DNA from 2 places in the Anaerococcoides asporogena genome. Region 1 is predicted to be linked to the other one. Evidence: riboswitches for the same ligand, from Rfam matches in the RefSeq annotation. Region 1 holds a riboswitch; the other holds the start of a gene.
The links. Region 1 has a riboswitch for glycine ahead of P6M73_RS15820 (PTS sugar transporter subunit IIC). Riboswitches for the same ligand answer to the same signal wherever they lie in the genome.
Positions count from the first base shown of each region.

Region 2: linked by a shared signal. The riboswitch ahead of P6M73_RS01335 (GrdX family protein) and the one ahead of P6M73_RS15820 (PTS sugar transporter subunit IIC) in region 1 are both predicted to bind glycine.

Region 1 is NZ_CP120965.1:3,455,473-3,461,670, forward strand. It holds gene P6M73_RS15795 (tRNA 2-thiocytidine biosynthesis TtcA family protein) at 1-420, opposite strand, end outside; gene P6M73_RS15800 (DUF3887 domain-containing protein) at 821-1,240, opposite strand; gene P6M73_RS15805 (YhfC family glutamic-type intramembrane protease) at 1,237-1,935, opposite strand; gene P6M73_RS15810 (helix-turn-helix transcriptional regulator) at 2,357-2,557, shown strand; gene P6M73_RS15815 (DUF6773 family protein) at 2,554-3,042, shown strand; glycine riboswitch at 3,354-3,446, shown strand; gene P6M73_RS15820 (PTS sugar transporter subunit IIC) at 3,516-4,547, shown strand; gene P6M73_RS15825 (DUF4914 family protein) at 4,771-6,198, shown strand, end outside.
Region 2 is NZ_CP120965.1:279,733-285,930, forward strand. It holds gene P6M73_RS01325 (aminoacyl-histidine dipeptidase) at 1-87, shown strand, start outside; tRNA gene P6M73_RS01330 (tRNA-Sec) at 1,281-1,377, opposite strand; glycine riboswitch at 1,821-1,932, shown strand; gene P6M73_RS01335 (GrdX family protein) at 2,039-2,410, shown strand; gene trxB (thioredoxin-disulfide reductase) at 2,418-3,356, shown strand; gene trxA (thioredoxin TrxA) at 3,480-3,806, shown strand; gene P6M73_RS01350 (glycine/sarcosine/betaine reductase component B subunit) at 3,844-5,130, shown strand; gene grdA (glycine/sarcosine/betaine reductase complex selenoprotein A) at 5,205-5,681, shown strand; gene grdB (glycine reductase complex selenoprotein B) at 5,720-6,198, shown strand, end outside.

The DNA of each region.
Region 1 (6,198 bases):
CATCCGGGCGCACATGTAGCAGGGGTAGTCCCGGGCAATGTCATCAATGACCTGAAAGATGTCCGCTTCGAATATTTTCAGCGGAATCTGAAGGTATTCCACATTATCCAGCAGCAGTTCCCGGATCTGGGGATGGTATCCCGGATCCATGCAGATAAACTCCACCTCGAACTCAAACTTGCGGTGCCGCTTCAGTTCCTGAAACAGCTTTGCCATCAGCATGGAGTCCTTCCCCCCGGAGATGGCTACCGCAATCCGGTCCCCCGGCTCAATCAGCTGGAAGTCATTCAGCGCCTTGGTAAACTTGGACCAGATCGTCTTCTTATATTTCCCCGTAATGGATGCCTCGACATCCCGGATCTCCTTCCGCTCTTCCTTGGGAATCAGGATCTCGCACCCTTCCCCCTGTAATTTATCCATTGGTTTGTTCCTCGTATTCCGGGCTGCCGCACAAAGATCAGAGGCAGCGGCACGGATCATTGATGTAGAAATAGGATAGCAGCAATCTCGAAAGGCATGATCAGAAACCCTGGGTTATCCGAGTTCTCTGCTTATGCTTTCCTCTGCTATTTTATTGCAATCAGCGGAAATGTCAATTTTTTTCAGCCGGCAGGCGTCTGATCCGAACCAATGCATGTCATGGACTTTCGAAGCTCAGCCAAAGCCCGGAGCAAGGTCAAAGCTCGCCCGGCTGAAAAAGAAAAATGCCGCATGGTAGGGCGGCATCCAGGGTCGGGGATTCAGAGGGTGCTGCGGGATCCGATCCAGGCTGCCCCAGCCTGATCATCCGCCGCACCGGCCGATCCCTTGTGCCCTATTCCTATTTCACATAGAGTCCGCAGACTTTTCCGGCGGAGTCGATGCTGATGGTGTAGGTGGCATTGCCGTTGGCGTAGACACAATTGATGATGGCTACAGCGTATTTTCCGATGGTGGGATTCTCCCCGGCCCCGACGGTTTCGGACTTGAATTCCTTGAAGGCGCCCAGCTTGTCGATGACCGGTCCCACAGCGGTTTGCAGTTTCTGGGCATCCAGGGCTGCCTTCATCTCCGGGCTGAACTGGGCTGCCACGCTGGCATACTCTTTATTCGTCAGCTGCGTAATGACCTGTTTGGCCTGAGTCGTTACCTTGGCCTGATCAAAGCCCTCCGGCAGCGTCTTCTGGGCACAGGCGGCCAGGGCCAGGGAAAGGGTCAGTACAAACAGCAGCAGGGTCAGTCCACGGTGTTTTCTTTTCATGATTCAATACTCCTTTGATCCGTTCGAATGGTTTTTAGAGTGAACAGGGTATAGATGACAATACCGACGGTGGCAAGTGCCAGGGCACCCTCAATCAGTACCGCGTCGACGTTGCGCCAGGCCAGTTCAGCCCCCAGCGCGTTAAACAGGGTATGTGCCAGAATGGCCAGAGCCAGCAGAAGCGGCTTGTTCTCTTTCAGAGAACGCCACACCAGGATGCTCAGGCAGACATGGAGCGTCATGGCCAAAATCCGTTCTGCACCGGCCAGGACAAAGGGCAGGCTGGACTGGAAGGGAAGCTGTCCCAGATATCCGCCCACCGCTAAATTCAGACCCACCAGCAGCATGGCCTCCATACCGCCATGCCCCACTCCGAAGGCAATCGCATGAGACAACGGCGCGTCCTTCATGAACCGGCGCATCAGCACATACCGTCCGATTTCTTCAAACAGGCCGGCCGTCAGGGACAGAAACCACAGAAACAGCCGGGGCTGAGTAAACTGGAACAGGAGATACTCATTTGACCTGGGCAGCACAAACTGAAGCAGCGGAATCCGCAGCAGAACCTGAAACAGGATGAAACAGGCGGCTCCCAGCAGTACGGGCTGAAGTGCCCTGTACCGGCGCACCAGAACAAGCGAGACCAGCACCGGCAAAACCAGCGCGACACCCAGCGCAAATACATAACCTGCCATTGACCTACCTCCCGCGGTCCCGGCAACATGGGATCCGCCTCGAATTCAAGGCTATTATAACAAATGATTCTGAAAAAAAGCATACACTGATTGCATCTGGCAGATCGTTGAGCCGCAGATTGCCCGGCAAGTCACCAGGCAGCAGATTGCCCGGCAGATTGCCCGGCAGGTCACCCGGCAGCAATTTCCCGAACCGCTGTTGTCCTTCCGTGGTTCTTCTGCTATTTTCTTCTGGTGTATTCCTCCGGTGCTTTCCTTTGCTGCTTTCCTTCGGTGCTTTCCTCCGGCGATTTCCTTTGTTGCTTTCCTCCGGTGCTTTCCTCTGCTGCTTCCCTCTGTATTGGATTCCGAGCAAAAATGTAATTTATATATTGCATTATGACTGAGATATGTTATACTTTGCAATATAAGGGGGTGCTTCATGAAGAACAAGCGAATGAAAATAGCCCGACTGGAATGCGATATGAACCAGGAAGAATTAGCCAGAGCTGTCGGCGTGACCCGACAGACCATCGGACTGATTGAGGCCGGGGATTATAACCCGTCGCTGAATTTGTGCATCGCAATCTGCAAGGCACTGAAGAAAACACTGAATGACTTATTTTGGGAGGATCCATCATGAAAAACCAGACTATCCGGGATGAACGAGTCATCTCACAACGCCGCAAAATCAGCAGTGAGGCCGATGGCATTCTGATGTTTGCCCTGCTTGCGTCCATTCTGCTGCAGCAATTTATTATGAACGCGCCGTTCAAACAGTATGCCGCCGAGTTCCTCTGCTTTTTCGGAGTTTCCATCTACAAGCTGGTACGGTATCTGTCATTGGGACTGGATCTGAACGGCAGCGGAACGCACTCGAAGCGAATGCCCCTGATCCACAGCCTCATCGCCGGACTGACCGTCACCACAGTGACCGGGGGGATCAACTATTCCCAATACGCCGGCAAGTATCAGGTGGATGGCATCGGCTATTTCCTGGCGATGCTCCTCGTTACCTTCCTGGGTTCCACTGCGATCAGTTATCTTGCTGCCTGGCTGTTTTATCATCAGAATACGGTGACCCAGAAAAAAATTCAGCAGCAGCTCGATGACGAGGAAAACCGGTAGCATTTCACTTCCTGCCCACTTCCCTCATTTTGCAATCAAAAATAAAATAGCCATCAAATTTAGCAGATGCTTATGGTTATCCCAATCATAAGCATTATCTTTTCAGTGAGATTGATAAAATAAATACAACTTTGAAAATCCGGCCCAAACCCGCTGTTTGACAGGCTTCTGGCCGCCCTGTACAGTAGGTACTGAATTCAATATCCGTGGATGAACATCGGCTGAAGAGCCCGGCAACCTGCCGGGACCGTAGAAGCAAGGGACCTGTTCCTAACATAGGTTACCGAAACTTTCAGGTCATACCAGCGATGGGACACAACTCTGGAGAGAGCCGTAACCGGCCATCGAAGAAGCAAGCTGCCGGACGCAGTGAATCTTTCAGATCAAAGGACAGAGCAACGTAGGTTTTTTTGGTAAGCCTACGCTGCGCTGCCCTTTTTTTTGATACATAAAAAAAGTGAGAGGAGAACATGATGGAAATTGTTCAGGGAATGGGATTGTTGATTGCGACACTGGGGGTATTCTCGCTGTTCAGCCTGAAAGCACCCAAGGGCCAGGCGGCCATGGGGGGATTGGCCAATGCAGCGATCGCAACGTTTTTAGTGGAGGCGATCCACCGGTACATCGCAGGGAATTTTCTGCACAGCCGGTTTCTGGGAGAGGTCGGCAGCCTGTCCGGCAGCATGGGGGCGGCCGCCGCGGCGATGCTGGTCCTGCTGGAAATGGGCATCTCCCCGGTACTGGCCGTTTCAGCCGGCCTGGCAACGGCTGGCTTCGGCATCCTGCCCGGCTTTATCGCCGGCTACCTGCTGGGGCTGCTCACTCCGAAACTCGAAAAGAAGCTGCCGGAGGGACTGAACGTGATTCTGATGGCGCTGCTGCTGGCTCCGCTGGCCAGAGGCATCGCTGCCGCGATCAATCCGATGGTCAGCAGCACCCTTTCCCAGATCGGTGCCATGATCTCCGCGGCGGCTGAGCAGTCGCCCTATGTCATGGGCATCCTTCTGGGCGGAATCATGAAAGTCATCTGCACTTCGCCCTTAAGCTCCATGGCGCTGACCGCCATGCTCGGACTCACCGGACTGCCCATGGGCATCGCCGCCGTTGCCACCTTTGGCGGGACTTTTACCAACGGAGTGATCTTCTACAAGCTGAAACTGGGCAGCAAGGGCAACATCATTGCCGTCATGCTGGAGCCCCTGACCCAGGCTCACATCGTCACCCGCCACGCTGTCCCCATCTATGTGTCGGACTTTTTCGGGGGAGCCCTGGCGGGTCTGAGCGCCTCCTGGTTCGGGATCATCAACAACGCGCCCGGAACCGCTTCCCCGATTCCCGGTTTCCTGGCCCCCTTTGGCTTCAATCCGCCTTTGAACGTTCTGCTGGCCATGGCCTGCGCTGCCATCGGAGGAATCCTGGGCGGCCTGATCGGGGCAAGCCTGTTCCGAAATTACCGTGTCGAAGACCCGCCGCAGGACCTGAACCCCCTGGAAAACGCAGCTTAGGCGACCGCCCGGAAGGTTTGCGGCTGGTTTCAACATGATTGTTATTCACGATATATGCATAATTATTCACGCTGAATGGGTTGACAAATGTAATCGGTTGCTCTTGTTAACCTTTGATTTATAAGGTTTATTGTTGTTTTCGCTCCATCTCCGATGTATTATTACAGTGGAATAATAACTCAACATTTCTGCATTTTATACAAACGACAAGGGGCGATACGTGATGACAGACAAAGGACCGATCCAGCATATGATTCTGCCGGACTCTTTGAACCAACTTCTGCAGAGCGGTCTTTCGGTAACCATCCCGGAGACACGCGGCGAACTTCTTGAACTGGCCATGGGCGGTGACCCGCTGTTCAATGAAGTGAGCTATGACGTTCCGGGCCAAGGCCAAGTCGTGGAAGCCACGGTGGCCAAGTGCAAAAACGGACTGGTCGTCAACTACATGGATGTCTACATGAGACGGCGCGATCCCCACTGCATGGTCATTGCCGACCACGGTAAATCCGACAAGCAGCGCTTCATCTCCAAATACGGCGCGGAATTTGACGAACTGCGCCACCAGACCTTCGACTGGCTCACCACGCAGGGCCTGATCATCATGCCCTTCATGGCCGGCGGCGAAGAATTCGGCTATCCCGCGCTCCTGGTCGCTCCGGACAACGCCGGCTTCTTCGCCGCGGCCCTGGCCGACCTGCAGGGCTTCATCCCGGCCAGCCGCGTTCCCGAAGGCTTCAAGCCCAAGGCCATCATCTACCTGGCACCGACCTTCCGCCATACCCATTTTGGCGGCAAGCAGATGGTCGTGCATAACCGGCTGGACGATATCTACGAGCTTTTCTCCTACAACCTGTATCCGGGCCCCAGCGCCAAGAAAGGCGTCTACGGCGTGCTCCTCAAGATCGGCGAAGAAGAAGGCTGGGTGACGGTCCACGGCTCCACCGTCCGGATCATCACGCCCTATGACAATGTTCTCACCGTCATGCATGAAGGTGCTTCGGGCAGCGGCAAGAGTGAAATGATCGAAGAAATCCATCGCGAGATGGACGGCCGCATTCGCCTGTCCACCAACCGCGTCACCGGCGAAACCACCTACATTGACCTGATTGAAACCTGCGAGCTGCTCCCCATCACCGATGACATGGCGCTGTGCCATCCCCAGCTCCAGAACGCCTCCAAGCGCCTGGTAGTCAAGGATGCCGAAGCCGGCTGGTTCATGCGGACCGACCACATCAAGGAATACGGCACGGATCCCTATCTGGAAAAGCGCACCATTCATCCCAAGGAACCGCTGCTGTTCTTCAACTATGATTCCGTCCCCGGCTCCACCTGCCTGATCTGGGAACACATCATGGATGCCCCGGACAAGCCCTGCCCCAACCCACGGGTGATTCTGCCGCGCAATCAGATCACCAACATCATCAACGAACCGGTGGAAGTCGATATCCGAAGCTTCGGCGTGCGCACTCCGCCCTGCACCATCGCGGATCCCAGCTACGGCATCATCGGGCTGTTCCATATCCTGCCCCCGGCCCTGGCCTGGCTGTGGCGCCTGGTATCCCCCAGAGGCCACAACAATCCCAGCATCACCGACAGCGAGGGCATGACCAGCGAAGGCGTCGGCTCCTACTGGCCCTTTGCCACCGGC
Region 2 (6,198 bases), 520 kb from region 1:
CACACCCCTCAGGAGTGCATGAGCATTTCATCCGTGGAACGCACCTGGGAATACCTCAGAAACGTTCTGGCAAAACTGAATAACTAAAACACGGATCAGCCCACCCCCCCCCCCGGTGCTGATCGCTAATCCCCCTTCGAAAGGGCACGAGTCGATCACAGTCGATTCGTGCCCTCTTTTTTTTCGCCCCGTCCAGTTGGATTGCTTGTGGAAAAAAAGAGGCGCAGAATTTCCTGAACATCACAAAGTACGGCGATGGTGAAATCACCGGTTTCAATTTGAAGAGCAATAATGAAATGAGACATGGGACTCGCTGTGCAATCAGTTGCTATACCACATTGCAAAGGAGTGTTTCCATGTCTCAGTCAGACCGTATCTTATTCGAACTTGAGGTGAAAGGGGTACTTCAGTATTCCGTTCAGATCATCCATTCGGCATTTCTTTCAAAGTAAATCAGTGTCCGGTGTCCGGAGCCAGTGTCCAGCTTCCAATGTCTGGATTTAGGCCTCCATTGTTCGAAGTCCAGTGTCCAGTGCAATGAAAGGATTGCGGATGAGTCATTTGATAAAACATCCAGCGTGCGCTTGCCTTAAGGCTGAATGGAGGTCTTCTTTCATCAAAAAAACGGGCGAATTATTTGGATATTTCTCGGATTGATTATCTAAACGTTATCAAAAATCACGATATTATTCTGTCAATATTCCTCTCCCAGCAGGGGACAAGTGTGTCATCTGCCGTGCAGCTGTGCTGTCCCAATTAACTCTGATATTAGGATCCCGGGCAAAGCGAATCAGCTCCTCCTGCCCAGCTGGAATCGGGTTGAATCCATGCGGGCTTTTTCCCTGACGTTCCGATGGATCGATTTCGAGGTAAAACTGATCATGGAACCTGAATTGATCAAGGGCAGGTTCACAAAATGGGTGCTGGCTTCAGGAAATGGCTGTATTGGCTGATTCCAAACACTGAATCGGTGGAAGAGCTTGAATTATGCCATTCCTTGATTCTGGCTGTCGCAATTTAATTGCATGCAAGTGATTTGGCCATCTGATGGTGGTTGTTTAAAATATATGATTTGATAATAAAACGGGATTTTGAGTGTGGAACAATGGCCTAAATCCTTGCTAAATTCACAACATGATCAGGATAAAACGGTGTAAACGTGCTATAATAAGTTTGTACTATTTATTTGCGATGGAATTGAAACAGATCCGGTCAGAATCAAATAAAAAAGCCGCAGTCTGACGGTTTTTGACCGATCAGCTGCAGCTGTTCATTTAAACTGGCGGGAGTGTGTGGGAATCGAACCCACCCGAGAGGCTCCTAACCCCTCATACAGGTTTTGAAGACCAGAGAGCACACCAGAACTCATCCACCCCCATGCTTTGTGATTGTAAACCAGAATTTCCTGTTAGTCAATACTTTGAAACAAACAAACGAATGACTCCAGTTCCGGAAGATGAATTGCATGCAGGCGCATTGCCAGACTTTGATTTGATGAATTTTTTTGCAGGTCAGAACAAATTATCTACCTGAAACACAGGAATCTTTTGGTTCTTGTAAAAATTCCAGCCGCAATCTTATAGATTTTTAGCAATCCAAGTATTTTTTGCCAAAAGAACAGATTCGCGATGATAAAATCAATACTTTGTGAAACTTCAAATTTGAGTTGGAATTCTTCGAAAAAGATTATCAAAAAAAAGTCAAAGTGTGGTATTATAAGCATGGTAATTTATGGGGGCGAGATTTTAGACGTTCCATCCCATAAATGAACCCCGTACGGTGGCTTCACCGGCATGCGGTAAAAAACCAAATATTTCTGGAAGAAAGCTGGAAGAGAGTATCCCTTGAAAGATCAGGGACACCGAAGGGACAAGTCGTGATCTGCCAAGATCAATGGATGAAATTCTCAGGTACCAATATTCCTGCTGGACAGAACCTTGATTTAACTGGGGAAACACGGCAGTGTTTCCCCTTATTCTATTTTTGCGCACATTTTGAATGAATCCGGGCTTATTTCCGGAGAAGACAGGAGTACCCAATGAAACTTATTACAAATAATCCGATGGTCCGTGATTTCTTTGTGGGCCAGGATGACATTGAACTGGAGTATCTGGATGTCCTTGGCTACATGGATGTTCTGAAACGGGCCAGAGATGAAATTCATCTGGGGCAGGTATTGCTGACGCACCCGCTCTCCGGCAGCGTCAAGCCCAACGAGACTCCGTATAAGTCGGTCGCCATTGGAAAGGATTCGCTGCACGACATCGACTCCCTCTGGCTCATTGAACAGGCCATAGCGACCTATATTAAATTTGAGAAGAACAAAGCCATGCCACAGTGGACGGAACAGGTAAGAGAAGATTTCATGGTGGTTGACTTTGATCTGATAAAAAATGCATTAAGAAGGTAGGTAGAGTATGTCAGTTGTTTATGACCTCATCATTATCGGTGGGGGACCTGCAGGTCTGGCCGCTGGATTGTACGGCGCCAGAGCCAGAATGAAGACCCTGATCATTGAAAAACAGAAGATGGGCGGACAGATCGTCATCACCGACGAAGTGGCCAACTATCCCGGATCCGTGCACGAAGCCACCGGACCAAGCCTGATCGCCAGAATGCTGGAACAGTGCGATGAGTTCGGAGCAGAAAAAGTGTTCGACGATATCACCGGTTTTGATTTTTCCGGAACCACCAAGATCCTCAAAGGAAAACATAATACATACGAAGGCAAGGCCGTCATCGTGGCCACCGGAGCGAACCCGAGAAAAATCGGCTGCCCGGGCGAAAAGGAACTGACCGGCAAGGGCGTTTCCTACTGCGCAACCTGCGACGCTGACTTCTTCCAGGATTTGGAAGTCTATGTCATCGGCGGAGGGGATACAGCGGTAGAAGAAGCCATGTACCTGACCAAGTTTGCCCGCAAGGTGACCATCGTTCATCGCCGGGAAGAGCTCAGAGCTGCTAAATCCATTCAGGAAAAGGCATTCAGCAACGACAAAATCGGTTTCCTCTGGAACACCGTGGTGGAAGAGCTGAAGGGCGACGGAATCCTTGAAAAGATCGTCTTCAAGAACGTCAAGACCGGAGAAATCTCTGAAGTCGAAGCGGATGAGGAAGACGGAACCTTCGGCTGCTTTGTATTCACCGGATACCTGCCCCAGGCTGAAATGTTCGCGGGAACGCTGGACATGGAGGGTGGATACCTCAAGACCAACGACAACATGGAAACCAACGTGCCTGGCGTTTACGCCGCCGGTGATGCCAGAGTGAAGAGTCTTCGTCAGGTTGTCACGGCTACCGCTGACGGAGCCATCGCTGCCGTACAGGCCGAAAAATACATCGAACACATGGAGTAGGAGCAGCGGCACTGTGCCGAATGCTTCACCCATCATCGGAACCGTAAGGTTCCCCCGAAGTTTGCGTGTTATTCACAACACTTTGTTACCATTAACACACCTATTATTAAAGGAGGATGAGAAATGCTAGCACTGGACAAAGATACCTTCCAGCCGGAAGTACTCGAAGCAAAGGGATTAGTTTTCGTCGATTTTTGGAGCCAATCCTGTGAACCCTGCAAAGCTCTTATGCCGGATGTTGAAAAACTGGCTGAAAAGTATGCAGGAACCATGAAGTTCACCAACATGGATACCACCAAAGCCAGACGCGTTGCCATCGGTCAGAAAGTACTCGGTCTGCCCACTTTAGCGATCTACCGCGACGGTGAGAAGATTGAAGAACTGACCAAAGATGACGCAACCATCGAAAACATCGAAAATATGATCAAAAAGTATGCAGCCCAAGCTTAATAAAAGCTGCAAATAAAGAAAAGAAAGGGGATAAACTATGCGTCTAGAAATCGGAAACATCCTGATTAAGGATATCCAGTTCGCAGACACGACTAAGGTGGAAAATTCCGTTCTCTACATCAACAAGGATGAGATGATCAAGGAAATCAACACCGACGACAAAATTGCCTCCGTTGACCTCGACATCGCCAAACCAGGCGAAAGCATCCGCATCACTCCTGTCAAGGACGTGATCGAGCCCAGAGTAAAAGTTGCCGGAAACGGTGGCATTTTCCCGGGATTCCTTTCCAAGGTTGATCAGGTCGGAGAAGGCCGCACTCATGTCCTGAAAGGGGCAGCTGTTGTTACCACCGGTAAGATCGTCGGATTCCAGGAAGGAATCATCGATATGACCGGAATCGGAGCGGACTACACCCCGTTCTCCAAGACCCTGAACCTGGTTGTTGTCGCAGAACCCATCGAAGGACTCCTGCAGCATGACCATGAAGAGGCAGTTCGTCTGCTCGGCTACCGTGCCGCAAGATATCTTGCTGAAGCCGGCCGCAACATCGAGCCCGATGAAGTCAACGTATACGAGACCAAGCCGATCTTCGAACAGGCCGCTCAGTATCCGGAACTCCCGAAGGTTGCTTATGTCTACATGCTTCAGACCCAGGGCCTGCTGCATGACACCTACGTCTACGGCGTAGATGCCAAGAAGATCATCCCGACCTTCATTTATCCGACCGAAGTCATGGATGGAGCCATCGTGTCCGGAAACTGCGTATCAGCCTGCGACAAGAACCCCACCTATGTTCACATGAACAACCCCATCATCCACGATCTTTATGAAAGACATGGAAAAGACTACAACTTCATGGGAGTTGTCATCACCAACGAGAACGTTTATCTGGCTGACAAGGAAAGACATTCCAACATGGTCGCCAAGCTCGTTGAATGGCTCGGCGTTGATGCAGTCATCATTTCTGAAGAAGGCTTCGGCAACCCGGACGCTGACCTCATCATGAACTGCAAGAAAATCGAGAAGAAGGGCATCAAGACCGTCATCGTCACCGACGAATATGCCGGACAGGACGGAGCTTCCCAGTCTCTGGCCGATGCTGATCCGATCGCGAATGCCTGCGTCACCGGCGGAAACGCCAACCAGCCGATCGTTCTGCCGAAACTTGACCGTGTCATCGGACACATCAACTTCGTCAATACCATCGCCGGCGGACACAATGAATCCCTCAGAGGAGACGGAACCATTGAAGGTGAGATTCAGTTCATCACCGGTGCTACTTCTGAAGTCGGATACAACAAACTGACCGCAAGAACCAAGTAATTCCCCTTATTCAAACCAAACGGGACTTGTCCCAATCATCGACCAAAATAAATCAAATCGAAGGAGAAATATTTATGAGCCGTTATGATGGTAAGAAAATCATCGTAATCGGAGATAGAGACGGTGTTCCGGCACCAGCTATCACCGAGTGTTTAAAAGATATTGACTGCGAAGTTGTCTTTGCGTCAACTGAGTGTTTCGTCTGAACAGCTGCAGGCGCTATGGACCTTGAAAACCAGAAGAGAGTTCTCGAAGCAACCGAAAAATTCGGTCCCGAGAATGTCGTGGTTCTCATTGGTGCATCAGAAGCCGAAGCTGCCGGTCTGGCAGCGGAAACAGTTACAGCTGGTGACCCCACATTTGCAGGCCCCCTGGCTGGAGTTAGCCTTGGGCTGAGAGTTTACCATTGTGTTGAACCTGAATTCAAGGATGAAGTCAATGCTGATGTTTATGAAGAACAGATCGGCATGATGGAAATGGTTCTCGAAGTAGACGAGATCATTGCTGAAATGAAGGGCATCCGCGAACAGTACACCAAGTTCCAAGACTAATTTAAATCGAAATACGAATAAGGAGGAATTGTACGAACATGAGTAAACTCAAAGTAGTACACTATCTGAACCAGTTCTTTGCCGGCATCGGTGGAGAAGATAAAGCAGACGTTGCACCTCAGATTCTGGAAAATCTCCCCCCTGTAACCCAGCAGCTGTCCAAGCTGTTAGGCGAAGATTATGAAGTAGCCGGCGCAGTTGTCTGCGGAGACTCCTACTTCAATGAAAATCTTGATACAGCCAGAGAAGAAGTGCTGAACATGATCAACTCATTCAATCCGGATCTCGTGATCTGCGGACCTTCCTTCAATGCCGGACGTTATGGTATGGCTTCTGCCACCGTTGCATCCGATGTCGAAGCGAAGCTCAAGGTGAAAGCCTTTGCCGCCATGTACGAAGAAAACCCGGGTGTTGACGTATTCCGCAAGAAGGTATACATCGTTAAGACTTCTGACTCCGCTGCCGGTATGAGAAAAGCTCTTCCCGCAGTTGTAGAGTTCGCAAAGAAGTATGTTTC